Regions from separate parts of the Anaerotruncus sp. 1XD42-93 genome, predicted to be linked through region 2. Evidence: predicted binding sites of a transcription regulator. Region 2 holds the regulator's gene; the other holds the start of a gene.
What was found. The regulator LexA, encoded in region 2, represses DNA repair genes until DNA is damaged. The targets are predictions, from matches to a motif close to CNAACANNTGTTNG.
Positions count from the first base shown of each region.

Region 1: D5269_RS07095 (putative DNA modification/repair radical SAM protein) is a predicted target of LexA. The motif match lies at 5,821-5,834, and genes of this name have one in related genera.

Region 1 covers NZ_QZEG01000013.1:1,661-17,005, forward strand. The annotation lists gene D5269_RS07055 (hypothetical protein) at 1-290, shown strand, start outside; gene D5269_RS07060 (M23 family metallopeptidase) at 287-991, shown strand; gene D5269_RS07065 (DNA adenine methylase) at 1,136-1,903, shown strand; gene D5269_RS07070 (helix-turn-helix transcriptional regulator) at 2,030-2,263, opposite strand; partial or broken gene D5269_RS07075 (FeoB small GTPase domain-containing protein) at 2,694-2,852, opposite strand; gene D5269_RS07080 (FeoA family protein) at 2,868-3,107, opposite strand; gene D5269_RS07085 (TfoX/Sxy family DNA transformation protein) at 3,215-3,478, opposite strand; gene D5269_RS07090 (TIGR03915 family putative DNA repair protein) at 3,533-4,333, opposite strand; gene D5269_RS07095 (putative DNA modification/repair radical SAM protein) at 4,493-5,803, opposite strand; gene D5269_RS18880 (hypothetical protein) at 5,979-6,101, shown strand; gene D5269_RS07100 (lysophospholipid acyltransferase family protein) at 6,243-6,953, shown strand; gene D5269_RS07105 (GyrI-like domain-containing protein) at 6,971-7,432, shown strand; gene D5269_RS07110 (ABC transporter ATP-binding protein) at 7,625-8,368, opposite strand; gene D5269_RS07115 (iron ABC transporter permease) at 8,365-9,444, opposite strand; gene D5269_RS07120 (ABC transporter substrate-binding protein) at 9,432-10,475, opposite strand; cobalamin riboswitch at 10,607-10,810, opposite strand; gene D5269_RS07125 (FkbM family methyltransferase) at 11,283-12,590, shown strand; gene D5269_RS07130 (glucoamylase family protein) at 12,741-15,345, shown strand, end outside.
Region 2 covers NZ_QZEG01000051.1:3,505-18,849, forward strand. The annotation lists gene D5269_RS14085 (acetyl-CoA carboxylase biotin carboxylase subunit) at 1-656, opposite strand, end outside; gene fabZ (3-hydroxyacyl-ACP dehydratase FabZ) at 1,024-1,467, opposite strand; gene accB (acetyl-CoA carboxylase biotin carboxyl carrier protein) at 1,480-1,947, opposite strand; gene fabF (beta-ketoacyl-ACP synthase II) at 1,952-3,187, opposite strand; gene fabG (3-oxoacyl-[acyl-carrier-protein] reductase) at 3,219-3,959, opposite strand; gene fabK (enoyl-[acyl-carrier-protein] reductase FabK) at 3,952-4,905, opposite strand; gene D5269_RS14115 (beta-ketoacyl-ACP synthase III) at 5,050-6,042, opposite strand; gene fabD (ACP S-malonyltransferase) at 6,524-7,441, shown strand; gene aroE (shikimate dehydrogenase) at 7,452-8,294, shown strand; gene D5269_RS14130 (shikimate kinase) at 8,287-8,802, shown strand; gene D5269_RS14135 (nuclease-related domain-containing protein) at 9,222-9,875, opposite strand; gene D5269_RS14140 (DUF4358 domain-containing protein) at 10,447-10,980, shown strand; gene D5269_RS14145 (heparan-alpha-glucosaminide N-acetyltransferase) at 11,177-11,935, shown strand; gene lexA (transcriptional repressor LexA) at 12,448-13,029, shown strand; gene D5269_RS14155 (helix-turn-helix domain-containing protein) at 13,029-13,850, shown strand; gene D5269_RS14160 (DUF3795 domain-containing protein) at 13,904-14,185, shown strand; gene D5269_RS14165 (competence protein TfoX) at 14,169-14,501, shown strand; gene D5269_RS14170 (VOC family protein) at 14,498-14,974, shown strand; rRNA gene rrf (5S ribosomal RNA) at 15,012-15,128, opposite strand; tRNA gene D5269_RS14180 (tRNA-Asn) at 15,162-15,237, opposite strand; rRNA gene rrf (5S ribosomal RNA) at 15,280-15,345, opposite strand, start outside.

The sequences.
Region 1 (15,345 bases), on a different contig from region 2:
ATCGGGGCAATGCTAAGATCAGCGGACGGGTGGCCGCGCTGATCCGGCGGGCCGAAGAGTTGTACAGCGACCTAACCAATGCAGGAGGGATGAAATTCGAGTGGGTGGTCGGGCAGCTCTATGGGCTGATCCCACTTGCAGTGAGGCCGTTTGTGCCGCGCAGTCTGATCGAACAGATTGTACAGACCACCTTTGACGCGATTGAGGGATATGCCAAGATGCAGTTGGACAGGCTGACGGGCAGCAGTCAAGAGATGGGGCAGGGCAAGGACTGTGAGGTGTTAAGATGAGCCAGAGGTTGACGCTGCCGTTTAAGGACATGTGTATCACTGCGGGATATAAACATCCGCAATATCTCAAAGAGTGGGGCTGGCCCCATTATGGCGTGGACTGCTACGATCCCAATACCCATGATGTACTCGCTCTGGGAGATGGTGAGGTGATCGTTGCCGGGCAGGACGGCCCCACGCTGACTGGCAAATTGTCCCGGCTAGGCATGGTGACAGTGCTTGTCTACCGGGATGTGCTCTGCAATGATGGTAAAGTGAGGGACTTGACCGCCCGCACCTACCACCATGCAAGCGTCAAGATTAAGGCAGGGGACAAGGTGCGGCGCGGGCAGGTAATTGCTCAGTATGGCAATACCGGGGCCAACACCAGCGGCCCGCATCTGCATATTGAGCTGGACACCGACACCAAATACCCCACCCTCGCGCCCGGTGTATCGGTGACAGCCAGCAACCGGATTATCAATACCCAAGCCGAATATGCCAAGGCGGGCGGACTGTCCGACAGCACGATCAATCCGGCGAAGGTCTGGTTTGTCGGAGAGGCGCAGAGTATCGCCGACACATCAGGTGGTTGGTGCTCTCAGAGCGATCTGGCGGTGCCGAAGCTGCCTAAAGAGATGCCGGAACCGGATTATAAGGCCAGATATGATGAGTTGTGTGCAGAGATTATGGCGCTGGCTGCAAAGTGTAAAAACAGATAGGTTGATACCAAGCATGTATTAAGTTAGGAAGCAATCTCCTGTGGTAGGATCAGGCGATGCTATCACAGGAGACGCGCGTTAAAAACGGATGGCGCGCTGGACATATTCCGGTGCGCCCGCTTTTCTTTTTGAGGATATTTTTTTATGGATAGTTTTATTCCTTGGATTGGCGGTAAAAGCCAACTTCGTAAAGTTATTTTGGAACATTTCCCCCAAGATGAAATAGGTAGGTATGTAGAAGTGTTTGGCGGGGCAGGTTGGATTTTATTTTCCAAAGAGCGTCACGCGCCAATCGAGATTTTTAACGACATAGATGGCCACTTAATCAATCTTTACCGATGTGTTCAATATCATTGTGATGAATTACAGCGAGAGCTTAGAATGGGTGGTGAGCAAATCCTGATCAACTCAAGAGAGTTATTTTCCGATTTTTTAGGACAGCTTAACACCAGAGGGCTTACGGATATTCAACGGGCCGCTCGTTATTACTATCTTATACGGGCGAGCTATGGTGCAAATCGCGAGCATTTTAGTTGCAGTACAAAGAATCTAAATCTTTCCCTTGATAGGTTGCCAGAAATACAGAAGCGCCTTCAGCGAGTAGTCATTGAAAACAGAGATTTTGAAATGCTAATAAAGACTTATAATAGGCCAGATACTCTTTATTATTTGGATCCACCATACTTTAATGCTGAATGTTATGATGGGTTTTCCTCTGAAGATCATGAGCGTCTTTTCAGGTGCATCCAGACTATACGAGGACGGCTTATTCTTTCTTATAATAACGTTCCGAAAATCAGAGAACTGTACAAAGACTATAAGATAATCGAGGTTGAGCGATCCAATGTTCTTGCCCACAAGAAGGGATACAGCAGTGCATACAAAGAACTAATTATTAAAAACTACTCTTGAAAAAAGTGCAAAAGGGATAAACGAGAAAGAAAGCCCCTGGAGCGGACACATCTTCGAAAGAAGATTCCGCTTCAGGGGTTTTGCTTATTTATGAACTTTTTTAAGCGCATGAAAACACACTTTATTTCATTTGCTTGTTTCATCCTCCTCTCGGAAAGTAAGAAAGTATTCCATGGGTTCTTGGAATTCCTGACTGATTTTATAGAGGAGAGGGGCGGAAACGGAAGTATCTCCGTTTTTCAGGTTTCGTATATGTCGTGCGGAGATATTCAGGTGTTCCGCAAGCTGTTCCTGCTTCAGATTCGATTTCCGGATTGCGTGATCGAACTTTTTATGATCAAAAAATACTGTCTTTGCCATAATGAAAACCTCCTATTATATAGACTTGCAGCAGATAGAATCGTGTCTATCCGATTTCTATATTAAAAATATAGGAGATTGAATGTAATATAAAGGAAATCGACTTCCGATTATAGAATTTTGTCGTTTTTTATGCAAAATTTATATATGAATTAAACGATCAATGTTAATATGTAAATGATTTTAGACAATGTGTAAAAAAGGGCAGACTGTTCTACAGTCTGCCCTTTTTGCATAACCAAACTATCGTCTAATTATGCACCCAAACATTCCATCAACGAATATGAAGCAAGGTATGCTTGGATATAAAGCGTAATGGCGGAGATGAAGAAATTTGAATCTTTGAGCTAATTTCTCGGCCTGTTCCCTTTAGCAGGGAGAGAGCGGCACCGATGATGCATAAGTGCAATAGTTAGCCTTATTTATATTATCCAGTATGTTGGCGCATTCCTGTCAACTGGTTAAAAACGGTGCTTTTTCCGACGTTGGGGTTCCCTGCGAGCGCCACCACTCGCAGGTCCCCACCCCGCTCAATCGTCAGACTTCGGTCCATCGCTCCTTTTCCGGTGGACCTGGCTGTCAACCCCATCAAGATCCCTCCTGTTTATGCATATTGCACCATTATGTGATCCGAATCTTCCGAGCGCAGCGCGATCACCGCGCCACGGATGTAATAGGCCACCGGATCTCCGGCGGGGCTTTTTTGCAAACACTCTATTTTGGTACCTTGTATCAGCCCGATGTCCTGTAGCCTGCGCCGCATCTCACCGGTGGTCAGCAGTCTGACCACCCGCGCTGCGCGGCCTTCCGGCACCCGGCTCAGCGGAATCATCTTTTGTTCCATCTTCATTCTCCACCTATTTCAAGATTCAGGGATGTATTACCCCCTATTACCCTATTCCGCAGGTGGGGCGAATGCTACTCGGGATCACGGAGGGAATCTATATCCATTTAAAATTTCTTCTTGAGCTGGTCGCTGAACGCTTTCAGTTCCTTTTTCCGGTCTTCCGGAAGGCAGTTGAATTCGATGTTCTGGATCGCGCCTTCCAGTGTGTATAAATACACCAGACAAACTCGAGGGTACGCCTCTTTCAATTTTAAAAATGCCTGTTCGGAACCGGTTTCAATCAGCTTTTCAGGCGAATCAATGCCAATAGAGATTAGTTTTTTGGACATTTCCTTTCCAATGTTCATCATGGATGTTAATTTTGACATGGATTTCTCCTTTCTGGTGGGAGGAAGCGTTTATAGGGGGCAATACTCCATATGTTATCCTGGAAGGATGGAAGGAGAGGGGCCTTGCGTCAGCCGATCGGTACCGGGTTCTGGTTCTCCTGCTGGAGTTTGGGAAAACTCAGTCATGTGGTTCCAGAAGCGTTTTGGCATATGCCCCATCCGGCAGCGGGGATTCTCCCGTCCTTCGACTGCAGCGACCTCGTAATATTTGCGCCAGAGTGCGCGGAGCATCTGCTCTTCCGCTCCCATTGCCGGGACTTCCAGACGTTCCACCGGAAGAATCTGTGCCTGATATGGCCGGTAGAAGAGGGCCATATGGTTGGTTTTGTCGTGGATCAGGAAGATTTCTTCGGGATACCGGTCGGTAAAATGCTGCTGCATCAGAGGCAGGACGATACACTTGGGTTCGATTACCGCGACCAATCCCTCTCCACAATCGGAAAACCGGAGAAACTCGATGAGTTGCCCTGCTTCATTGCCCACCATCCGGACCGCCTTGAATAGTTGGCAGACAGTCGCATTGGTCAGCATCGAAGTTACCCGCGCGCCATACTGGTAAGCCAGCCGGATAAACTGATAGATCATCCATTCCCTGTCCTGCACACAGGAAAACCAGCCGCGTTTTACCCATTCCTGAATCTCACCCGAGAGCCGTCCGAGCGAACGCCAGACCCGCATGGCATGGGCTTCGACTGTCTCGACCGGCCAAGTCCGGTAAAAGGTCGGTTCACCCTCAGTCAGGATCGCCAGCGGCATCTCCCGCCGGGTGTAACTGTCAAACACGCAGCAGAGCAGGCCGCCAAGGCTTCCATCGTAGGTATATGCTGTTTCCACGGAAATACCTCCTTTCGGTTGTCCGTTTCGATCGAGCTGTCCCCAAGCCGGCCGGCCTGTTTGTTTCCCGGCGGGGGAGATTAGGCAGACGTTCCGCCCTGCGGCAACAGTAAAAAATTTGTGTACAACTTCAGATAGGGAAAGATAGGGGACCGGTTTTCAGAGCTGGCCGGTCAGGCTTTGCACCACATCCCGGCCGGTCGGTTGACGGTCGAAGAGCGAGAGCTGCTCCGGCGCTTCCTCCGGCAGACGCGCCAATTCATAATCCCGCTCAGAAATCAGGGCACGCAGGACACCATCCGGTGTGACCCGTAGCCCGTCGATCATCCTGCCCTTGCAGAGCAGGAAATACTGCGCCCGCTTGAGCACCACCCCAATCCGTTTCAGCCCGTCAAAATCGAGCAGAGTGGTGCGGCGTGCCGCCAGAATCCGCTGGGCACTTTTGACGCCGATCCCCGGAACCCGCAGCAGCATTTCATACGGTGCACTGTTTACCTCGACCGGGAACTGTTCCATATGGTTGATCGCCCAGTTGCATTTTGGATCAACCAGCGGGTTAAAGCTCTGATGCTGTTGGTCGAGCAGCTCGGATGCTTCGAATCCATAAAAGCGCAGCAGCCAGTCAGCTTGATAGAGCCTGTGCTCCCGCAAAAGCGGCGGTTTGGTGTCGAGCGCGGGAAGCAGGCGGTGTTCCAGCACCGGCATATATGCTGAGAAAAAGACCCGCTTCAGGTTGTACTTTTTATAAAGCGCCTGCGTGAGGTTCAGGATCTGGTAGTCGGTATCGGGGGTTGCTCCAATAATCATCTGGGTGCTCTGGCCCGCTGGCGCAAACTTCGGTGCATGCCGATAGCGTACCAGATCGGTAGAATTTTCCGCAATCCGGCTCTGAATCAGCCCCATCGGGCGCAGGATAGAGGTTCGGCTCTTGTCCGGCGCGAGCAGATTCAGACTCTGTTGGCTGGGAAGCTCGATATTGACACTCATCCGGTCGGCAAGCATCCCCATCCGCTGGAGCAGGGCGTTGTCCGCTCCTGGAATTGCTTTTGCGTGGATATATCCATTGAACCGATATTCTCCCCGTAGAAGCTCGAGCACACGGATCATCTGCTCGCAGGTGTAGTCCGGATTTTTCAGGATGCCCGACGAGAGAAACAGACCTTCGATATAGTTTCTGCGGTAGAACTGGATCGTCAGTTCTGCCAGCTCCCGTGGCGTAAATGCTGTGCGGGGGGTATCGTTCGAGCGGCGGTTGACACAGTATTTGCAGTCATAGATGCAGTAGTTGGTCATCAGCACCTTGAGCAGCGCAATGCATCTCCCATCGGCAGCAAAGCTGTGGCAGATTCCACGTGCGACACAGGAGCCGATCCCACCTTTGACACCGGCCCGATCGACACCGCTGGAGGTGCAGGCAACATCGTATTTTGCCGAGGCGGAAAGTATCTCGAGTTTTTCCATTACGTCCACATTCAACCCTCCAAGAAAGAACATTAGTTCTTTCTTTAGGATACCACTTTACGGAAGACTTGTCAACTGTCCAGAATTTTGAAAATCTATCTTATCTTCTCCGCGGGATGTATTGATTCTGCCGAATACCTGCGTTAAAATAAAACTATCAGTCTGAGCTGTGGGGGGATTGGATATGGGCTATTTTCTGGCTGATCTGGCGGATGTCGTTATAGGGCTGCTTCTGGACCCATGGCTCGATACCTGGTTTCATAAAATGGCGGCCAGATTTCATAACCGCAGAAGCAGGAGAGCGTGAATCCCCACAGAGAGGATATACAGGTTTTCTGCCGTCCTGTACGGGACACAAAAAATGGGACTCGTTTCTGTGCTTGTCATTTTTAAAAAACTACATTATAATAGTAAAACAGTCGAATTTTATGATTGGGGAGTTTTTTGTATGAGAACAATCATCTGGTTTCTCTATTTCTGGCTTTCTCTTATCCTATTGGTTCCAAGCATGCTGCGTGCCCAGTTTCTCACATCGCGTCAAAAGTGGGAAAAGCGCGACCGTATGGTCAATAGCCGGGTGCGCTGGTGGATGGGTTCTCTGCTCCGGCTCGCAGGGGTGGAGGTAACGGTGAGCGGGCTGGAGAATATTCCGAATTGTCCGGCTGTTTTTGTCAGTAACCATCAGGGGAACTTCGATATTCCGATCCTTCTGTGTAACCTTGACCGGGTACATGGGATCGTAGCCAAGATAGAGTTGCAGAAAATCCCGTTTATCCGCATCTGGATGCGGTATTTCAACTGTGTATTCATCGACCGGAACAACCCCCGGCGCTCGATGACTGCACTCAATCAGGCGATCAGGAATATTCAGGAAGGCGGTTCCATGATTATCTTCCCGGAAGGCACCCGCAGCCGCAACGATGAAGTAGGCGAATTCAAGGCAGGCGGATTTAAGATCGCGCAGAAAACTGGTGCACCGATCGTGCCGGTTTGCATCGGCGGATCGTACAAGGCGATGGAGGCAAACCATATGTGGATCAAGCCTGCGGCGGTGCGATTGCATATCCTTCCCCCGATCGAAACATCCGGACTTTCCAGAGAAGAATTCAAGGTGATCGGTGATAAGGTGCGTCGATTGATTATCGAGGAAAAAGGATGAGATTTTTGAGGGAGAATATGAAAGTTGAAAGATGCATAAAAGAATCTTTTATTGTGATAGGGAAAGAAGGTTCAACTTTAGACGGAGAAGGTTTTATTCAAAGATTATGGATTGATGCAAATTCTCATTTTGGAGAAGTTCAGCATCTAGCTAAAAAGGATGAAAATGGAAATATCTGTGGCATATGGGGGGTTATGTCTGATTTTTCTCATTCATTCGATCCATGGGAAGATTTCAGAAAAGGTCTTTACCTTGCCGGAGTAGAATGCCGAGATGATGCGGAAGCTCCTGATGGTTGGAAAAAATGGATTATTCCTGGCTGTGAATATATTTATGCAGAATGTGAAGATAGCGATACCTTTTCAAAGACAATAAAATACCTGGAGGAGAATTCCATTCCATTGGTGGGGGCAGTCCACGATTTTACCTGTCCACAGACGGGGAAAAATTATATGCTTTTCCCAATTAGAAAGTTGTAAATAAACTCCAGATTATAGGGAGATTTCGCCCAAAAGATGCCCCTCTTTTTTTAACAAATGCTCTCTTGGAATGACCGCCCAGAAAGAGAGAAGGCGTTTTCTTTCCGAAGAGGACGTGTGCAGAAACTGAAAAAGGCAGCAAAAAAGGATTGACGCAATCGCGCCAATCCTTTTTTGATCTCTATGATCGTATCACCGGAAAAGTGAAAAATCGACCTGCCCATCTGCGGCGTAAGCTTTCCCGCAGATTCCGAACACCTGATTCACCCGTTCTGCGGACAGGACTTCCAGCGGTTTCCCACTGGCGGCGACCAGCCCATCCGCAAGCAGGACCAGATGATCGCAGTAATGCGCAGCCAGCCGCAGATCGTGGAGTACGATGAGGACCGTTTTTCCTCTGGATTTCAGGTAGTCCAGCAGAAAAAGCTGATGCCGGATATCCAGATGGTTGGTGGGTTCGTCGAGGAGCAGGGTGTCCGCTCCCTGCGCGACGGCCCGGGCGATAAAGACCAGTTTCCGTTCCCCGCCTGACAGCGAAAGGATGCTCCGATTGCATAGATGGGAGATTTGCAGTTGTTCCAGCGCCTGCCCGATGACCGCTCTGGCAGACAGGGAACGGTCGTTGCGGGCATACATCGCCATCCCAACTACATCGGATACCGAAAAATCAAACGGACAGCCTGTATCCTGTCCGACATAGCCGATCAGGGCGGCCCGTTCACGCGGGCTGTACTGGGAGAGATCGGAACCGTCTGCCAGCACTTGTCCGGTATTTGGGATGCAGATACCAAATGTCGTTTTAACCAGCGTAGATTTTCCGCATCCGTTCGGGCCGATGATACCAGTCATCCGCCCACTTTCTGCGATTAGAGACACCCCCTTGAGAATCTCTCGGCCACTGAGACGCACCCGGATTTGGTCATATTCCAGCTTCATCCGCTGTACCTCCCTCTGCGGATCATCAGATACAGAAAAAATGGTGCACCGATAAATGCGGTGATGATACCGAGCGGCAGTTCCGCTGCGCCGAACGCGCTTCTTGCAAGAGCGTCCGCCCAGACCAGATAAATCCCTCCAAGCAGCGCACTCAGCGGGATCACGACACGGCAGTCGCTTGTACCGGAAAGCAGCCGGACCGCATGCGGTGCGACCAGGCCGACAAACCCGATCACGCCGGTGACCGAAACAAGGGAGGCAACCAGCACCGCGCAGACAAGGAACATCGATGCGCGAAACGACTTGACCCGCAGCCCCATCGCAGCGGCATCTTCATCCCCCATCATCAGCATGTTGAACCGAGTTCCACAGTGGGTAAACACCGCGATGCCGGCTGTCGTCCCGACCGCGGGAAACAGGAGGGTTTTCCACTGGGCTGCCGCAAGGCTTCCCATCTGCCAGTTGTAGACCGCTGCGATGCTTTCCGGGCTCTTTGCCAGGAAGATCAGAAAGCTGGTGACCGCACCCATCACCGCATTGACCGCAGTTCCGGAGAGCAGGAGGGTCATCGGCTGCAACCGTCCGCCGCCTGCGGTCTTGGCGATAAAATAGACCGCACAGGCTGCAGCGGCTGCCCCTGCAAATGCGGCTAAGGTGGTCTGGTACTGCCCGCCAAAGGCCGGGAGCGGCATCAACAGTGCCCATGCCGCCCCGGCGGATGCGCCGGAGGAGATACCCAGAATATAAGGGTCGGCGATCGGGTTAAGCACCAGAGACTGCATCGCTGCTCCGCAGGCCGCAAGCCCGGCGCCACAGAAGAGGCCAAACAGCACCCGCGGAAGCCGGATATTCCAGACAATCTGGAAATGCGGCATCTCCCAACGTCCGGATGCCAGTTCCCTGCCACCCAAAAACAGCTGGTCTTTCAGGATCCCAAATACCTCAGGAACAGGGATTTGTGCCGAGCCGACCCGGATCGTCCCGACCACCGACCCGCCCAGCACGAGAAGCAGAAACAGGAAAAGGAGCAGCCCCCGCAGACTCCGTCTCCTCAGCGCTCCGGTTACGCGAAGCATTCCGGATAGAAGTATTCCGCGAAGGTGCGGCAGGCGCTCGCTGCGCGCACATCCTGCATCACCGCCACGAGCGGAACGGTCAGATACGCCTGATTTTTGACCGCGGTCACCTCCCGCAGGGCAGGATTGTTGTTGAGAAAATCGAGCTTCTCCTGAATCGTCTGCGAGCCATAGTCATTCAGAATAATGATATCCGGGTTGACCTCCACCAGAGTCTCCACACTGGTATTGAACCACCTGGAATCCGCCATTCCACGGGTGGTGTTGATCCCGCCGGCCAGCTCGATCAGATTGCTTTGCAGTCCGCTGGAAGTGGTATAGATTTCATTGCCATTGAAGGTATCCAGCACGAACGCCTTGACGCGCTCTGTTTCAGGGACTTCCTTCACGGCCTCCTGCACTTCCGCGATCTGCTTCTGAATGCTGGCAATCAACTCAGCGGCGCGGTCCTCCACCTTGAAGATTTTTCCTAGATTTTCAATGTCCTCATAGACATTCTCGATCGTTTCATCCGGGACCAGCGTGCCTGAGATGGTCAGACAATGAATCCCTTTGGACTCGAACTGCTCGTAGCTTCCCCAGCCAGTTTCCTTGAATGCGCTGACTTGACCGATCACCAGATCCGTCCCGAGCGCAACCGCGTTTTCATGCGAACGCTCAACCTCCGGAATGCCTTCAAATTTAGGCTTCAGTTCATCAAGCGGCATTTCGGCGGGGTTGGTTGGAACATTTTTTCCTGCGATGTACGATTCCAGTCCCAGCATCACCATGTTTTCGGCCGCGTACAGGTGGCAGCAGAGCACCTTTTCGGGCATCTTGGTGAAGGTGATGGTTTGATCCCCGTTCTGAATGGTGACCGGCTCATAAGCTTCCTCATCCGCCAAAGTGGAGGAAGCTGGCGCTGACTCGGATGATGGCGCCGATTCCGCAGATGGGGTAGGCCCGGATTTGGCGGCCTGTGTTCCGCAGCCCGCCAGCAGGGTGAGACTGAGCGCCACGGCGATCAGTCTGGAAAAATGGATGGTTCTCATGTGTTGTCCTCCTTCGATTGTTTTGTTGCGGCAGACAATAAAAAAAAGACAAATCTTTCGATCTGTCCGTGTACGCCAAAAGAACGCTGTTTGGACACAGCGTTTTGACCACGCGGCTTTCCCACCGAAAGCGTTGTTTCCCACATGACAGCAGGTCTCCTGGCTCGGATTCATCCTCAGTTCTGGTCTTCCCGGTCTCCCAGTGACATCTTCAGAACCTCGTCCTCCATACAGTAGCGGGGGCTGCTCTGATTCCATCGTCAAAAGCGCATTTGGCGGGCTGACGATATAGATTCCCTGTCAGGCCTTGCGGCACTGCCATGCGTATAGGATTTGTCGGCTGCCGCTGTGCAGGAATATCTGCACCTGGGCATCTGCACTGGGAGAGTCTCCCCATGCAATTTTATAATCGAAATACATCAAAAGGATCAAAGTGTTCTTTTGATGCCTGCGGCCTTTTGGCCGCAGGGAGCCGCCAAAGGCGGTTCTATTTCGTATTATATAGTGAATAAGCATGCATACAGCATGCTTGCGGGTATTTACCCGCTGCTTGAAAACAGAATTGTTTTCAAGTGTATTATACAAGGATAGGAGCGGAGTTGTCAATGGCGCATTTTCCGGTCATCTTGACAGGGAACTGCGAAATATGCTAAAATTATCCAAAGCAGAAACGGGACGTCCCGTTTCTGTCTCTCATACGAGAGACAGAAACGGGACGTCCCGTTTCTGTCTCTCATACGAGAGACAGAAACACGATTGATCTGCCGGGCTTCCCTCATTACGATAGAAAATAAGGAGCGTTTAAAAATGGTATCAAAAAAGCAGATTCTCGAAGAGCTGGAGCGTGTTAACAGCAGGGTGGGACAGCTCGAGCAGACCTGCCAGATGCAGGCGGAGCGGTGTGATGAGAAGATCGGGAAGCTGGAGGAGCAGGACGCACAGCTTGGGCAAAAATACGGCGAAGAAATCTGCAAATTGGAAGAGCGGCTTGGACAGAAGTGCAGGGAAGAAACCAGCAGATTGGAGGAACAGGCTGACCAGAAATACGGTGGGGGAATCGACAAACTGGAAGCGGCTGTTTTTCAGCTGGAAGCCTCCATTGCTGCCATCAGACAGGAGATCTCCAGAGGGGAAATGGATCAAGACAGCAAAAAGGCCGCCATGCTCTATGCCTATCGGTACCTGCTTGACCGGGAGCCGGAAAGGCCGGAAATCGTAGAGGGAAACCAGCTTGGCTGGAAAGAGCTGCGGGCCAATTTCATGAATTCTCCGGAGTATAAGTCCTTACAGTCGTACGATATGGTACAGCAGTATGAAGGGCCGTATTTCAGCCTGAACGTAGAAGGGATCACCTATTTTTATGAAAGACAGGATAAGGTCATCCCGCACTATATGATGGGAAGTGGACGAAACTGGTCGGGAGACGACATCGACAATTTTATCGGCCTTGCGGACCGCGTATATTATCAGGGTAAAGCACCTCAGTCTGGCATTTTCCTGGATATAGGTGGAAATATTGGGACAACCTCCATCTACTGTAAGATGAAGCTGAAAAAGGCGTTCCGGTTCATTGCGTTTGAGCCTTACAGCATCTGTGCAAAGCTGCTGCGGTGCAATGCGGGGATCAATGGAATCGGTCCGGAATTTCAGGTGGAACAGATCGCGTTGTCGGACCAGGTGAGAGAAAAAGCGGCGCTCCGCGTCAACAGTATGGAAAATCAGGGAGGAAACAGCCTGATAACGGGCAGCAAGGATGATACGGATGAGATTGTCGCAACCACCACGCTTGACCAGTATTTAAAAGAGCACAATATTGCGCAGAGCGAGATCAAATATATCTGGATTGATGTAGAAGGGCACGAATATGAAGTATTGAAGGGGAGCCGTTCGCTCTATCAAAGCCACAAAATTCCCACCTGTATCGAATTCAATCAGGATCGTTATCATGCCTCTGGAAATTATGAAGAGATGATCGCCATGCTGGAGGAGTATTTTGATTCTTTTGCGATCAGCGCACAGGTTACGGAAGGGAACGAAACCTTCCGCCCGATTTCTGAAGTGAAGCTGCTGTGGGAAGAGCTAAACCACGAGCCATGCGATCTGATCCTTCTGTAAAAGGCTATACCTGCTGAAATGAAAAGAGCACTTTTCTGTCAAGAAAAAAGTGCTCTTTTTCTGCATTTGGTGCGCTGATGCGTATTTTGTATGTTTCCGGTAAAATTTGCCCACACTAGTTCCAGAAAAAACGAATGGACGGATAGGGCAATGGACAAACAACGCTTACAAAAAATTGAAAAAAAGGCGCAAGACGCATATCAGCGCGCGCTCCAGAAATCCGACGGCATCCGCCAGCTGCGTTATATCCTGAAGGACGCGCTGCTGTTGCTGCGCAAGACTTATCATGCGCTGGAACAGCAGCCGCAGGACGGCTGGAAAAGATGGGTATATGACCATTTTTACGCATTCGAGGGACATGCCCTCCATACGATCGAGGAGATGCAGAGTCTGCGCGGACGTGGAATCCCGCTTTACCGAATCACGTTTCTGCTTTACGAAGTATTTTCGGATGGACAGGAACCGCTTGGTCAGGAGGCGGTGGAACAGGCGCTCCGAACCGCCAATGCGACTGCTGAACTGGAGGAATGCCAGCTCAGTTTTGTTTATACGGCATTGAAAGGGATCCTGATCTTGATTGCGGCGGATGCATGCAGAGACGACTGTTCTGAGGAGAGGCGGGAACCGCTGCTTACCTATGCGGCAGCGGGACTGGATGCGGTCTATGAGATCGACTTTGACAAAGTCAGCCGGCATTGCAGCCCGGTGGAATCAATATTGGAGCAGGATCCATCATGCGTTTACCCGCGGATGGAGCGGGAATCCCGGGCGCATTACCGACAGATTGTGGCGCGGATTGCACAGCGCTCGGGGATCGCAGAAAGTCAGGTGGCACGCGATGTGCTGCATTGCGCCCAGCAGGCGGATGCGGAGCGGGAACGGCATGTGGGATTTTACCTGCTTAACCGCGATCCACAGGAAATCCATGCCCACCGGATGGGCGGCATCCTGCTTGCAGCAGTCTGGCTGATCCCGCTGGCGCTCTGTGTCCTGCTGGGAGTTTACAGCCTGCCTGCTGCACTGGCGGCCTATCTGCCGCTGGTGGAGACGGTGCGTCTTTTGCTGACTGCTGCCGCATTGTACAGAACGCGGCCTGCCCATCTGCCGCGCATCCGTCTGGATAATCACGCCCCCAAAACGGTGGTTACGGTCTCCATGGTACTGCCGGATGCTTCGGAATCTGAAACCCTGCTTGCACAGTTTGAGCGGCTTTCTTTTTCCAACCGCGCGGATAACCTGTTTTTCTGTCTGCTTGCCGATCTGCGGGAGGAGAAACGTCCCTGGCATCCACAGGATGAGGCGAATATTGCTGCTGCGAAAAAGGTCTTTGTGCATCTCAACAGCCGGTATGGGGGACGGTTCGTGCTCTTCATCCGCCGGCGCACCTACAACAAGACCCAGGACACCTATTCAGGCTGGGAACGTAAGCGCGGCGCAATCATCGAATTTGTGCGGTTTTTGCAGGGCGGACAGGTGGAACCGGTCTGCTTTGTTGGGAATCGGGAGCAGCTTACCGAGATGAAATATCTCATCACACTGGATGCGGACACCGGGCTTTCGTTTGACGCGGCAAACCGGCTGATTTCAGTTGCGGAGCACCCGCTCAATCGCCCGGTCATCGACAAACGGCAGATCGTCACCCAGGGGTTCGGCATCCTTGTCCCGCGGATCGGGGTGGATTTGGAGTCCGCGAAGGCCACTGTCTTTTCCCGGATCATGGCGGGTGCGGGCGGCATCGCGACCTATGAACAGGCGTGCAGCGACTTCTACCAGGACCTGTTCGGAAGCGCGATCTTTTCGGGAAAGGGATTGATCGACATTCAGACGTTCCATGAGGTGGTTGGACGGCGGTTCCCCGAGGGGGCAGTGCTCAGTCACGATATTCTGGAGGGAGCCTATCTGCGGGTGGGGTTGGTTTCCGATCTGGAGATGACCGACAGCGCACCGCGCAACGCTGCCTCCTGGCTCGCCCGGCTGCACCGTTGGGTGCGCGGGGACTGGCAGAACCTGCGTTTTCTGGGCAGGCAGTTCACTTTGCATGGAGTCAGACGCCCCCATCCGATCAGTACATTGGCCCGCTACCAGCTTTTTGACAACCTGCGCCGGTCGCTCAACCCGGTCTTTGCGGTTTTATGCGTGGTTCTGTCCTGCTTCACGGCGCCGCAGATTTCCGGCATCCTATGCGCGGCGGCATTCCTTTCGATCGCGTTGGGGCCGTTGTTGGGGTGTGTTCGCGCTCTGCTGGGCGGATGGGGCGCAGCAGCTTCCCGCCGGTATTTTGGACACGGATTGCCGCTCGCAATCGAACTTGCGGCGCAGGGTGGGCTTCTGGTTTCCCTATGTGCGGAACAGGCGGCGGTCTCGCTTGATGCAGCGGTGCGCACTCTCGGCCGTCTGCGCACCGGAAAGCACCTGCTCGAGTGGACCACCGCTGCCCAAAGCGAGGTCAGGCGGATCAGCTTTCTGGCGATGCTGCGCCGCAGTTGGGGTACAGCGGCGCTGGGCGGATTGCTCGTCCTGTTTGCACCGGCGGGCCGCTGGTGGATACGCCTGTTCGGGCTTTTCTTTCTGCTTTATCCGGCCCTAGCGGCGGTAACTGCCCGGAAATGCCCGGATCGTAGCCCCGCTCTTTCGGACGAAGAGCGTCGGGAACTGCTGGGCTGGTGTGCGCAGATGTTCCGCTATTACGAGGACTACGCCAACGCGGAAAACCATTACCTGCCGCCCGATAACGTGCAGTTCTCGCCTGTGGAGC
Region 2 (15,345 bases):
CCATGCTCGTCGGCCAGCACCTGGATTTCGATATGGCGGGGATTGACCAGGAACTTCTCCAGATAGATGTCCCCATCCCCAAAGCAGGCGATCGCCTCCTGCTGTGCGGCGTCGTAGGCGGATTCGATCTCATCGGCAGAACGGGCGATCCGGATACCGCGTCCGCCGCCGCCCGCCGAAGCTTTGACCATCACCGGATAGCCGATCCGGCCAGCGATCTCCCGCGCCTCCTGCGCGTCGGCAACCGCGCCGTCACTTCCCGGCACAACCGGCACCCCGGCCTGTTTCATTGTCTCTTTGGCGCGGGCCTTGTTGCCGAGCAGCTCGATCGACTCGGGGGAAGGCCCGATAAACTTGACCCCACAGGTGGCACAGAGACGCGCAAAATAGGCGTTCTCCGACAGGAAACCAAACCCGGGGTGGATTGCGTCCGCACCGGTCTGCTCACAGACCGCAAGGATCGCGTGCATATTCAGATAGCTGTCCTTGGAGGCAGGCGGGCCGATGCACACACATTCGTCTGCAATCTGCGCGTGCAGCGCCCTTCTATCCGCTGTCGAGCAGACCGCCACCGTCGGCAGGCCCATTTCACGGCAGGCGCGGATAATGCGCACCGCGATCTCCCCGCGGTTGGCAATCAGCACTTTTGAAACCATCATTTTCCCCTCTCAAAAAAGCGTCCCGCCGCGTGCGCGCGGCGGCGGGGGTTCTGCCCCTCGACCCCGCCACCTTTGAAAAGGTGGACGAAACTTTTGGTTTTGTAAGCCCCCAAAAAATCTATCCCCAATTAAAAGCTTTACGCAATTTTTCTCGAAAAATTGCGGTTTCCAAAGGCAGAGCCTTTGGCCGCTCATCGCACTGCGAGCCGCAGCGAAGCGTTTCGGAGCGCAACCGCCGAAGGCGGCAGTTTTTCGGGTGAATTGCCGCCCAACGGGCGGCAGGAGGGCGCTTTTTACAAGAGAAAAAGCGCCCTTGCAAAATGCGAAACAGATTGCTATAAGAGCCTTTTTGTTCCGATAAAATTTATGCGTTTTCGCCTTTGCTGAGTGCGAAGGTGATCTCTGCGCTCGCTGCCAGCTCCCCGTCGACCGTCGCGGTCGCGGTGCCGGTCCCAAAGCTGGATTTCAGCTTGAGCATTTCGACCTCCAGCCGCACCGTATCCCCCGGCAGCACTGGGCGGCGGAACTTGGCCTTGTCGATCTTCGCAAAAAAGGCGAGCTTTCCTTTGTTTTCCGGCATCGACAGCACGCACACCGCGCCTGCCTGCGCCAGCATCTCAATGGTCAGGACGCCCGGTGTGACCGGATGGCCCGGGAAATGCCCCTGGAACCAGTAGGAATCAGGCGCAATATATTTTTTCGCCACCACCCGTTTGCCCAGCTCCATCTCCTCGACCTCGTCGATCAGCAGGAACGGGTCCCGGTGGGGGATGATCTGTTTGATCTGCTCTTTGTCCAGCAATACCATGCAAACGCCCCCTTATTCCAGCCGCAGAACCGGCTGGCCGTATTCGACCGGCGCGCCGTTCTCGACCAGCACCTCGGCGACCACGCCGCTCTTATCCGCGGGCACCTCGTTCATCACCTTCATCGACTCGACGATGAACACGATGTCCCCTTCGGAAACCGCCTGCCCGACCTTGACAAACGGGTCTTTATCCGGCGAGCTTGCCGCATAGAACGTCCCGACAATCGGGGAAGTGATGACCTTGCCCTCTGGCTGTTTTTCCGGGGCGGGGACGGAGGCTTCCGCGGCTGCGACTGCCACCGCGACCGGGGCCGCCTGCACCGCAGCGGCGGGGGCCGGGGCCGGCGCTATAGACGGCGCCTGCTGGCCTTTGATTTTCAGGCGGAATTCCTCCACCTCGTAAACCAGCTCGCTGATCTCGTTTTTGTGCATACTGTCCATCAGCGCCTGGATCTGTTCGATCGTCATTTCCTTTGCCATCTTGTCAACCCTCAAATTTCTTCAGAAGTAGCGAAGCATTGTGCCCGCCGAACCCGAGTGAATTGGAAAGCGCGTATTTGATCTCGGTTTTGCGCGCACCTTCGGTCACATAGTCGAGGTCGCACAGTTCATCCGGGACCTTGTAACCGACAGTGGGGGGGAGGACTCCCTCTTCGAGCGCCTTCATGGTGATGATCGCTTCCACCCCGCCTGCCGCGCCGAGCATATGCCCGGTGACCGACTTGGTCGAGCTGACCGCCAGCTTGTAGGCGTGTTCCCCGAACGCCCGCTTGATCGCCGCAGTTTCACACTGCTCGTTCAGCGGGGTGGAGGTACCATGCGCGTTGATATAGCCGACCTCCCCGGGTTCGATCCCGGCTTCCCGGATCGCATGCAGCATCGCGTGTGCCGCGCCGTCGCCCTCCGGGTCCGGCCCGGTGATGTGGTGGGCGTCGTCGGTTGCGCCATAGCCCACGATCTCCCCGAGGATCTGTGCGCCGCGCGCTTTCGCGTGCTCATACTCCTCGAGCAGCAGCAGCCCCGCGCCCTCGGACATGACAAACCCGCTGCGCTCCTTGTCAAACGGGATACAGAGCCGGTCACAATCCTGTGATTCGGTGAGCGCGCCCATGTTCTGGAACCCCGCTACTGCAAATTCATTGATCGAGCCTTCCGAACCGCCGGTGATGCAGAGGTCGAGGTATCCATCCTTGATCTTGCGGAACGCCTCCCCGATCGCGTGTGCGCTGGTGGCGCAGGCAGTCACCGGGGCGAAATTATCCCCTCTGAACTTGTATTCAATCGCGATCTGGCCAGCCGCCATATTACAGATCATCATGGGAATCAGAAAGACCGATACCCGGTCCGGGCCTTTTTCCAGAAACTTTGCGTGCTCGGTGACGGTCGATTGAAAGCCGCCGATCCCGCTGCCGACGATGACGCCCGCGCGATAGGGGTCTATCCCCGAAAGATCGCCTGCACTGTCGATCAGCTGCTTTGCCGCTGCCATCGCAAACTGGGTATACCGGTCCATCCGGCGGGCTTCCTTCTTGTTCAGCCCCATTGAGACCGGGTCCCAGTTGCGGATCTCCGCCGCATTTTTCACCTTCAGCCGGGAGGTATCAAACGACGAGATCGGCGCAAATCCATGTTTCCCCTGTTTGACGTTCTGCCACATGCTTTCTGCATCCAGACCAACCGGTGTGACTGCGCCAACCGATGTGATGACCACTCGTTTCATTCTTTTGCACTCCTCTGTTTTCTATCTCCGTTCACATGACGATTCCGCCGTCCACACAGAGCACCTGCCCGGTGATGTAGGACGCGCTGTCCCCCGCGAGGAACGCCACCGCGTTGGCAACGTCCTCCGGTTTCCCGGTCCGACCCAGCGAGATCCGCTCGATAATCGCCGCCTTTGCCTTATCCGGCAGCTTTTCGGTCATATCCGTTTCGATAAAGCCGGGCGCCACCGCGTTGACGGTGATCCCCCGCGCGCCAAGCTCTTTGGCCGCAGATTTGGTCATCCCGATGATCGCGGCCTTGGAAGCCGAATAGTTGAGCTGCCCGGCATTCCCATAGACACCCGCTACCGACGAGATGTTGATGATCCGTCCGCCGCGCTGTTTCATCATCACCGGCACCACCTGCCGCATCATGTTAAAAACACTCTTCTGGTTCGCCGCGATCACGTCGTCGAACTGTGCCTCCCCCATCCGGGCGATCAGGCCGTCGCGGGTGATCCCCGCGTTGTTGACCAGCACGTCGATCCTGCCCCAGCGCGCCATCACCCGCTTGACCATCTCGGCGCACTCCTCAAACTGCGACACATCCGCGGTAAAGCAATCGGCGTCCACCCCATGCTTCATACATTCGTTGGCGACCTCCCGGGCTGCCAGCGCAGTCTGCTCGTTGCGGCAGTTGATCGCCACATCGAACCCCTGCTGTGCCAGCGCAAACGAGATTGCGCGGCCGATCCCCTGTCTGGCGCCTGTGACCAGTGCAACCTTACTCAAACGTAATCCCCCTCTCAGCAACCAGATTTTTCAGCAGCGCTTCGCTGGTCTGCATCAGTTCATCCGCGATCACCTTTGCAGGGGCGATCCGGGAAACCAGGCCCGAAATCTGCCCCGCCATAAAGCTGCCCTCTTCGAGGTTGCCGTCCTGCACCGCTTTGCGCAGCGAGCCGGCCGCAAACTTTTCAAACTCCTCGAGCGAGATCTCCTTATGCTCCATCTTGGCGAGCCTGCGGGTCAGCTTGGTTTTGAGCGACCGGATCGGTGCGCCGCCGTTGCGGCCGGTCACGATCGTCTCGGTATCTTTGGCCTTGACGATCAGGTTTTTATAGTTCTCATGCGCCGGGCTTTCCTCCGCGCAGACGAAGATGGTGCCGCACTGCACCGCCTGTGCCCCCAGCGCAAACGCCGCGGCGACCCCGCGCGCATCCGCGATGCCGCCCGCCGCAATAACCGGGACCGAAACCGCGTCCACAACCTGCGGCACCAGCGTCATGGTGGTCAGCTCCCCGATATGGCCGCCCGATTCGCAGCCCTCCGCGACCACCGCATCCGCACCTGCGCGCTCCATCCGTTTGGCGAGCGCCGCCGACGCGACCACCGGGATCACCTTGATCCCTGCATTTTTCCACATCTCCATGTATTTTCCGGGGTTGCCCGCGCCGGTGGTCACGACCTTGACCCCCTGTTCGGCACAGATGCGCGCCACATCGTCGGCAAACGGGCTCATCAGCATGACGTTGACGCCGAACGGTTTATCGGTGAGGGATTTTGCCTCCCGGATCATCCCTTCGACCACCTCGCCCGGGGCAGCAGACGCCCCGATCAGGCCAAGGCCTCCTGCGTTGGAAACCGCAGCAGCAAGTTTTGCGTCCGCGACCCATGCCATCCCGCCCTGGAAGAGCGGGTATTGGATGCCCAGCATCCGGGTAATCTCTGTTTTTATCATGTTTGTTTCCACCTTATTTTCATTTTCCTGTATTTGAAACGTTTCCAATGCCGAACCTTCCCCAGCCCTCTGGCTTCTGCCGGCCGCTGTGCGCATCCGTACCCTGCGTCAAGCGTTCGGCCGGTTGGGGAAAACGGGGGGTTAGTAGGAGAATACCGCTCCCGCATAGACCAGCCCTGCGCCGAATCCGGCAACCCCGACCTTCTGCCCCCGGGTCAGCCGGCCCGCGCGGATCATCTCATCCAGCGCAATCGGGATGCTGGCTGAACTGGTATTTGCGGTCTCATGGATGTTCACCCACGCCTTTTCCATCGGCAGGCCAAGCTTTTTCATCGCGGTCTGGATGATCCGAATGTTTGCCTGGTGGGGGACCACCCAGTCCAGGTCGGACAGCCCAATCCCCGCCTTGTCGCAGCAGCGGCGGAGTGTATCGGGCATGGCGGCGGTTGCGAACTTGTAAACCGCTTTTCCATCCATATAGAAGGTCCCGTCCTGCGCCGGAATCCCGCAGATCTGGTTTTCCGCCGCAGGCTGTCCCGCAAACGGGATTTCCGGGCGGCGGTGGCGTCCGAACATGAAATGTGCGCCGGTCCCGTCCGCCCCAAGATCGGTGGCAAACAGCACATCCTCCGCCTGCACGACACATGCGCCCGCACCATCCCCAAACAGCACACAGGTCGAACGGTCGGAAAAGTCGGTGGCCCGGGAGAGCATCTCACTGCTCACGATCAAAACGGTGTGTATATCCCCACAGGCGAGATACCGCCGCGCCATATCCAGCGCGTAGACATATCCCGCACAGGCACAGGCGATGTCGATACAGGAGGCGTGGACCGCCCCAATCTCCCCTTGTACTATGCAGCTCATCGATGGGGAGAGATAATCCGCCGTTACGGTGGTAAAGAGGATCAGGTCAATCTCCTCCGGGCGGACCCCTGCCGCTTCTATTGCCCGCTGCGCCGCCTTGACCCCCATGCTCCAGCAGGTGTCCTGCTCTGCAATATGCCGCCGGCTGATTCCGGTACGGGTGCGGATCCATTCGTCCGAGGTTTCCACGATCCGGGTGAATGCTTCGTTTTCTACTACATGGTCAGGCAGATAGCTGCCTGTTCCGCATATCCTGATTCCTGTCATGTACTGCTCCTGTTTCCCCTGCCTTTTTCGCCCCGGGCCTTGCATCCCTCCTGCTGGCTGTGGTAAAATATCCAGCAGATATTCCCTGTCAGACACAGTGCCAGCCGTGTACTGTGCTCCTGAAATCGGGAAGGGCAAAAATGTAACAGTTGTTATATTCCTTCATTATGATAAAGGGAGAGGCCATAATTTGTCAATACCTAATTTGTGAATTTTTTTGGCCGCCCCGGCTGCAAGCTGTTTCACCGGGTCAAAAGCAGGCCCGGAAAACCGTTCCCGGCCCGCCGGGACGGGAATCCCGGAAGAAAGGCGCTGGCCCCTTTGGCCGGTAAGACAGCGTCAGGCGTTTGAGAGAACCAAGGGCCTGTTGAAAAGAGGGAATGAGCAGATTTTTCACAGCAGACGCTGCTTCTATAAAAAGATGGCTATTTCCATTTTTCAGGCAGCCCCTAAACTATTTCAAAGAATGGAGCGATCAGTGATGGCAAAAACAGCTTTCCTTTTCAGTGGACAAGGCTCCCAGTATCCCGGCATGGGAAAGGAGCTTTACGAGGCCTTCCCGGCGGCGCGTGCAGTCTACGAGTGCGGCGGGGATATCCTAGGCTTTGATCTGGCAAAGCTCTCGTTCGAGGGGGACGAGGCGTCCCTCGCCCAGACAAAGGTTTCCCAGCCCGCGATCTTCGCGGTTTCGATGGCGGCTTATGCGGTGGTATCCGAATTTTTGCAGCCGGACGCATTCGCCGGGCATTCACTGGGCGAGTACGCCGCCCTCACCGCAGCGGGTGCTTTCTCTCTCGAGGACGGGTTCCGGGTGATCGGCGCGCGTGCGGCCGCGATGCAACGGGCAGCGGACGCAAACCCGGGCAGCATGTTTGCGATTGTCGGCAGCGATGAACAGACGGTCTCGCGCGTCTGCGAGGAAACCCCGGGCTACCTGCTGCCGGTCAACTTCAACAGCCTGTCCCAGACGGTGATCGCAGGCGAAGTGGAGGCCGCGCAGGCGGCTGCGGACCGCCTTGCGGGGATGGGCGCCAAAGCGGTCAAGCTGGCGGTTTCGAGCGCGTTCCACTCCAGGATGATGGCTCCTGCCGCCGAGGAGTTCCGCGCTGCGATCGCAGATGTCAAAACCAACCCGCTTTCCAAACCATTCTACTCTAATCTTAACGCGAAACCGCTCGATCCCGACACGGATCTTGTCGAATACCTCGCAACACATCTGATTTCTCCGGTCCGGTTCCATGAGGAGGTCTCTGCGATGCTCTCCGACGGGATCGAACGGTTTGTCGAACTCGGTCCCAACAAGGTGCTGACCATGCTGGTCAAACGTGGGTTCAAACAAGCATCCGCCATGAACGTTGAGAACCTCAAGACCCTTGAAAAGCTCAAGGGCTCCCTGTGAGGGCGGGCAGATGGGCGGCTATCGGCTGATCGGGCATCCGCTGGGGCACAGTATGTCCCCGCAAATCCACGAACGGCTCTTCGCGCTTGAGGGACGGACGGACAGCTACAGCCTGTTCCCGTTCCCGCCGGACGAGCTGGAAACACAAGTCCCCATCCTGCGCGGGCTGGAAGGGTTCAATATTACGATTCCCTATAAACAGGCAATCCTTCCCTTCCTCGACAGTTTGGACGGTTCTGCGGCCCTTTACGGGGCGGTGAATACCGTCCGGGTGCAGGATGGCCGGATGACCGGTTACAATACCGACTGTGACGGGTTCCTGCGCACGATGCAGGCCCACGGATTTTCGCTGAAAACCTCCGTCTGTGTGGCCGGGGCGGGCGGCGTCGGGCGGATGTTTGCGATCGAGGCGGTCCGGCAGGGCGCAGAACTGACCATCGCTGTGCGCGACCTTTCAAAAGGGCAGGCGCTCGCACGCGAGATCAGCGAACGGTTCGGCTGTTCGGTGCAGGTTTCCACGCTTGATGCGCTCGACCGCCCGTTCGGGCTGATCATCAATGCAACGCCGGTCGGGATGTCCCCGCAAACCGGTGTTTCCCCGCTGCCCGGGCCGGTCACTGCGCGAGCCGGCGCCGTGTTTGACTGCATCTACAACCCTCGTGAAACCCGGCTGCTCTGCGATGCAAGGAAAGCTGGGGTCCCTTTTGCGGGCGGGATGGAAATGCTCGTCTGGCAGGCAGCGGTTGCACACGAAATCTGGCATGGCTCGCAGTTTTTACCCGCGCAGATTGATCTGTTGGTCGACGAGATGAATGCCCTGCTCGACCGGAAAGCGGGGGAAGCAGATGCGTAATATCATCCTCTGCGGTTTCATGGGCTGCGGCAAAACCACTGTGGGACAGCATCTGGCGCGGCTGACCGGCCTTTCCTATGTGGACCTGGACGCCGAGATCGAATTCGAGCAGGGGGTCCCCATTCCGGAAATTTTTGCCGCGCAGGGGGAACCGTATTTCCGCGATCTCGAGCACCAGGCGGTCAAGCGCCTGGCGGGACGCTCCCGATGTGTCGTCTCAACCGGCGGCGGCGCGCTCACCTTCCGGCGCAATATCGACGCGCTTTCTCGAGAGGATCTCGTGGTCTTTCTGGATGCAGCATTTCCGATCTGTTACCAGCGGATCAGGTGGAGCGACCGCCCGATCGTGCAGTCGAGCACGCCGGAGGAGCTGTATGCGCTGTTCGAGGCGCGGCGCACATGCTATCTGGAGGCATCCTCCTTCACAGTGGATGCCAGCCAAACAGTGGCGCAGATCGCCGGAGAGATTGCAGCCCGCTACCGCTGCATGGACTGGGAGAAAGCCTGAAAAGCGCACTTTCTCAAAATGCAGAAAAACCGCGTACCGATCTGTCTTTCGCATCGGTGCGCGGTCGTTTTATCATGGTCAAAACAGTTTGATGCAGGGGGCTTTTTCACTTGCAAAAAGCCCCCTCTTGCCGCTTCGCGGCAATTCACCCGAAAAACGCGCTTCACAGGATAAAGTATTTCGCTCATTGCGATGAGCGACCAAAGGCTCTGCCTTTGGAAACCGCGATTTTTTGGAAAAAATCGAGTAAAACTTTCGTTTTGGAAAAAAGCGGCACCCAGCCCGTAAGGCAAACTGAGGGGGCGTCGCGCGAAGCGCGCTTCGGACCGCAGGTCCGAGAAGACCCCCGAAGGAGAGCGCTTGCGCCCCGAAATTTTTCTCGATAAAATTGAGTAAAACTTGAAATACCAAACAGGTTCTCAGCCGTCCGCCTTCCTATCCCGCCCGGAATGGAACTTTTCCGGGCTGGCCTGCGCGGCGGCGAGCACCTCCGCTACCTTTTCCACATCCACGTCCCGGTCCTGTTGAAACTTCGTCCGCCCAAGCAGTTTCCCCAGTTCGGAAAACTGCACCACATCTTCGGATTTGATATAACTGGTGACCCCGCGTTTAGCTGCGGTAATCACCACCGCATGCTCGGGGGAGGGCAGCTTGATCCCCGCCTCGTGCAGCAGATAGAGCACCCGTCCGGCGCAACGGTCGGCCTGAAGCAGGGGATTTTCCATCCGATAACGCCCCTGTCCAGGAACGCCGAGCGACCAGTATTTGTCACCGGGCTTTCCGTAATAATCCCCGGCAAAGATAATATCATAAACCAGCAGGACCCCAAAATATCCAATCAGGATATGATCCGCCCAGCCGGTTTGCCCGTTGGCCTCCAGTTTCACGTCATCCAGCACCCGGAATCCGCGCGGTGCGGCAAACCGCTTTAGCCGGCGGCTGACCCTGCATTTTTCACTGTGCTCATTTCTGCGCCAGTTGTAAGCGATCCGGACAACTACAATCACCGCCGCTACTGCCAGCATCACCAACCCGGTGATGGCAGCAAACCGGTCGAGATCAAATTTTTCCATGCAACATCCCCCATAATGATCTTAGAGCCTGTTTAGCACCTAAAGTTTTACTCCATTTCTTTGCTCCGGTTTCCATAATTTAAAGTTTTACTCGATTTTTTTCAAAAAATCGCGGTTTCCAAAGGCAGAGCCTTTGGCCGCGCTCCGCAGAGCGCGGAACGCTTTCTCCTGTGAAGCGCCTTTTTCGGGTGAATTGCCGCGAAGCGGCAAGAGGGGGCTTTTTGCAAGTGAAAAAGCCCCCTTGCATAACTACTGAACGGGTTCTTAGAAGCTGTTTTGGATACAGACTTTAAAGGTCCCTTGTACAAACTATAGCAAATTTCATGCGGATTTGCAAGGAAATCTGCTGGATATTCGATTCTCTGTTCTGCCGGTTCTGACCAAAAAAGGGGGGTGGTTTGTAAACATTGTTTAAAAGGTGGATTGTTACAGTTGAACCGCAGGACAAAATCCGGTATACTCTAATTTGATATATCAAACCATTGAAAAAAGAAAGATCTGCTTTTCGGCGGCGGGCAACGATCTGCCGCACGTGAAACCGGTCTATTGAGATTGAACTGGAGGCGTTTTTTTGAAACGGCTGATCTGCTTTTGTGCGGCAATCCTGCTGGCCTTCCCGTTGGGCGGCTGCGATTCCGCACAGACCAGCGCAGAGGTGTATCTGGACAGCGGTATAGCTGATTCCGGAGAAGGGCTGACGCTGTACTTTGAGGAAGAGGAGGCTGCCGCCCAGGCGCTTGAGGAAATTTATGAAACCGTGGATGTACGCGGCCTTGCGTTTGCCAACCGGGACCTGCTCAAAAACAAGTTCTTCATCAACCCTGACTATCTCGAGGAATTCCACGTGAAATACGCGTCCGGGCGGTATGGTGTGGCGGATGTATTCCTGCTCAAACCTTACCCGGAATACCGCGCAGATGTGCGTGAATCGCTCGAACAAGTCAAGGTGAGCCGGGTCAAGGAGTTCGAAAATTTCGACATCTACAATTCCTACCGGATCGCACAGGACGCGGTCATCTTTGAGCAGGGGGAATATGTGGTCATGCTCATGCTCGACGATACCGAAACCGCCCGCGCAGTCATCAACCGGCATCTCCCGCAGTAATTCCACACCTGCGGCGGCTTTGTCCCTCGGCCCCGCTGGCTTTGCACTTTTATCTGGGCTTGTGGAGAGGGTCGGCCGTTTCGATTTTCCAAACAGCCCTATTTTGAAATCAGAGAAAAACAGTGATCGGGTTTTTTGAACCGCTTTTTCGCTGTAAGACAACAGCACAACTGTTTTTCAGGGAGGTCCGTTTTCGATGTCCGATTCCAATTTCCGCCGGGTTCCTCTGCTCGATGAACTGCGCGGCCTGGTGATCCTGCTGATGGTCTTTTATCACGCCGCTTACGATCTGGTCTATATCTTCGGCGTGAACTGGCCGTTTTTCAGCTCCCCGCTGATGCACTGGCTTCAGCTTTTCATTGCCACCTCGTTCATTACCGTCTCGGGCATCTGCTGCCGGTTCTCCCGCAACAACCTGAAACGCGGCCTGTTGACCTTCGGGCTTGGCATGGTGCTGACCGTTGTGACCAGTCTGTTCATCCCGGAACAGATCGTCCGGTTTGGGGTCCTGCATCTGCTTGGGGCATCGATGGTTCTTTTTGCCCTGCTCGAGCCCCTGCTCGACCGGATCCCCACCCCGTTTGGGGCCCCGGTTTTTGGATTCCTGCTCTTTGCTACCCTGTATGTCCCCTATCGCGCCATCGGGATTCCTCCTCTGCTCTTCCGGCTCCCCGATGCCCTTTACGAATCCGGGTGGCTGTTCCCCTTTGGATTCCCTACCGCCGGTTTCTATTCCTCCGACTATTTCCCGCTGATCCCCTGGCTTTTCCTCTTTTTGGCCGGTTCTTTCCTGGGGGTCTATGCCCGGGAAGGAAGGATGCCTGCCATCGCTTACGAAAGCCATCTGCCGCTGCTCGCCCGGGTCGGACGTCATACCATCTGGATTTATATGCTCCATCAGCCGATCACATACGGCTTGCTGTGGTTTCTGTTCCATATCCTCAGACAGCCCTGAACGCTGTACAAAACACAAAAAGGCCGGTCTTTCCGCTGGAAACGGAAAAACCGGTCTTTCTCTCTGCCCAGGCAGCAACCCCCGGACAAAAAGAAAAGAACCGGATGCCTGTGCATCCGGTTCAGCTTGTTTGAGGTGTGTTTTGAGGAGGGTAGAGATACTCAAAATGTTTGCGGCTAATCTTGAGTACAGTTATATTATAACGGATCCTCAAAATAGTGTGTGAATGAGCCATGTACGAACCATGAAAAATATTCACATTTTCTCTGAACATTCTATTGATAGCGTCGAAATTTGCCGATTATACGGCGCAAAACATGGCAATAAAGTTGTTTGGAACATACGTTTGAAATTCTGAAAAAGATATGTTATAATGAGAGCATCTGAAAAGAATCCTTCTTTTCACGCCTGCGGCGGGATTTCCGCAGGCAGCTGCTGTCAGCAGGATTACAGGAGCCAGCTTATGCCGATGATACAGAAGAAACCCTATATTGAGAAAGTGAGGGATCGTCTTGCGGGAGCTTACTACAAAGGAATCCGCTGTATTTGACCTGATCCGGCGGTCGATTGAAAAGGGCGTTATCCCCAGTGTACGCGAGATCGGTGCGGAACTGGGCATCAAATCCACTTCGTCGGTGCACCGTTATCTGACCAGCCTCGAGGAAAAAGGCTACATTGAGCGTGGAGACGGGCTGAACCGCTCGATCCGCCTGCCGGGCAGCCAGGTTTCCCACATCCCTGTGCTCGGCGTTGTCACCGCTGGACAGCCCATTCTGGCGGTTGAGTCGGTCGAAGAATACATCCCGGTACAGCTGCGGGGAAATTCAAAAGAACTGTTTGCCCTGCGGGTGCGCGGGGAAAGCATGATCAAAGCCGGCATCCTCGACGGCGATCTGATTATCGCCCGCCGGACCCCCACCGCTGAAAATGGCGAAATCGTCGTCGCGCTGATTGATGATGAGGCAACGGTCAAGCGGTTTTATAAAGAAAACGGCGGCTTTCGGCTTCAGCCGGAAAATGATACGATGGAACCGATCTATACCGACCATCTGATGATTCTCGGGCGTGTGGTGGGCTTACAGAGGGAGTATTGATGGTACTCCCCTCCTCATTTGCCGAGATCGACCCGATCCTTGTCCTGCCGGGCCAGTTCTATCTGAAGCCCCATTCCCTTTTGCGCCCGCTGATCGCCCATTACACCGTCTCAATCGAGCGGAACAGCTATGGAACCAGCTCCCCTGCACTTTCCCTCATCCCCGATGCGAGCGGCTGTCTGGTGTTTACCTGTGAAAATGGGCAGATCTGCGGACAGGTATGGGGCGCGACCACCCGGGTGGTGGATGTCTCCACCCGCCCGGTTCCCTTCCGGCTCTTCGTGGAATTCCTCCCCGGAGGGCTGTTTTCGCTGCTCTACGGCAACCAGGCTGCTCTGCGCGACCTCCGGCTCCCGCTCGAGCAGGTCGATGCCGCACTGCACCATGCAATCTGTGAGACCCTCCAAACGACCTCAACGGCGCAGGAACTGGTCGAAAAGCTGGACAGGCTCTTTCTGCACCGCCTGTTTCTGCATCCACTCCCGGATGCGGCTGTATCGGCCGCAAACCGGCTGATACATGCAGATGGCCTGCTTTCGGTGCAGGAGCTTTCCCGGCTGGAACATTACAGCGAGCGCCATCTGAACCGGCTGTTCCGCCTTCATTTTGGCATGGGTGTCAAAACATTTGCGCGGCTCTCCCGGATCAACGCCGCTATCCGCCTGATGGAGGCCAGCCACAGCTTGGCCAGCCTTGCACAGGAAACCGGATTTTACGATCAGGCGCATTTTGACCGTGATTTCCACGAAATTTGCGGGGTTTCCCCCCGGACATTCCTCCAAAATAAGTCCGATTTTTACAAGGAACCGTTTAAATTTTGAGCTATGATAGAATTGTTTCTATTGTTACCCAAAAATATGAAGGAGGAATTCTCATGATCGAATCAAGATGCGGGTTGCTCTGCTCTGCCTGTGAATATCGAGAACAACCCGGCTGCCAAGGCTGCACGAAGATCAACAAACCGTTCTGGGGGGACGCCTGCCCGGTGAAATCCTGCTGTGAGCAAAAACAGCTTTCACATTGTGGGGAATGCCCGGAATTTTCCTGCGAACTGCTGAAACAATTTGCCTATGATCCAAAGCAGGGGGACGGCGGCAAGCGGATTGAACAGTGCAAACAATGGAAAGAGGAGATGTCCAATGGCGTCCACGCCTGACTTTATGCAGTTTGTGGAGGAGCAGCTCCGGGAAGCCGGGGCGATCAGCCACTATAAAATGATGGGGGATTACGTGGTTTACTGCGACCTAAAGGTCGTCGGGGTGGTGTGCGGCAATCAGTTTTACATCAAACGGCTTCCTGTATCCGAGCCGTTTTTCCCAAATGCAACCCCCGTCGCCCCAACCGGCGGCAAGGACACCCACTTTTTGGTCGAAAATCTGGAGGATACCGCATTTCTGGCACAGCTTGTTCGCGCTGTCTGCGACGCTCTCCCTCCTCCGAAGCCCAAAAAACGGAAGGAGAAAGCTACATGAAATTGCAATGTCCCATGTTGGTCGTTTCGGATTTAGCGGCCTCCCGCGCTTTCTATGAGACCCTGCTCGCACAGGAGGTCATTCTGGATTTCGGCGCAAACATCACCTTCAACGGTGGCTTCGCCCTACAAACGGAAGAAAGCTGGTTGCAATTCATCGGAAAACCCAGTTCTGTTTTAAAAAAGAAGCCTCATGATACGGAGCTTTACTTCGAAACAGAATCTTTTGACAGCTTTCTGCAACATCTGGGAACCCAAACGGTCGAATTGGTGCATCCAGTACAGGATATGCCGTGGGGGCAGCGTCTGATCCGCTTTTATGACCCGGATGGACATATCATCGAGGTCGGAGAAAGTATGCAGACGGTCATCTGTCGTTTTTTGCGGCAGGGTATGTCCGCCGAAGAAGTGGCCCAGAAATCCCAGCACCCGATTGAATTTGTCCGCCAGTGCGAATCCCTGCTGGATCAATAAAAAGAAAAGACTCGGAGTCTCCTCCGAGTCTTTTTCATGCTGGCATAGACCTATCTTCCCGGGCGGTCTCCCGCCAAGTATTGTCGGCACTGCTGAGCTTAACTTCTGTGTTCGGAATGGGAACAGGTGGAACCTCAGCGTAATAAACACCAGCCGTTCGGCATATTGATCGCCTGCCGACGGCAATTGGCGCCTCAAGTTGGACTCGAACCAACGACCCTGCGGTTAACAGCCGCATGCTCTACCGACTGAGCTATTAAGGCAAAATGGGAATACAGCACAACATCTGCTGTGCTGTATTCAAGAGCTGGCATAGACCTATCTTCCCAGGCAGTCACCCACCAAGTATTGTCGGCACTGTTGAGCTTAAC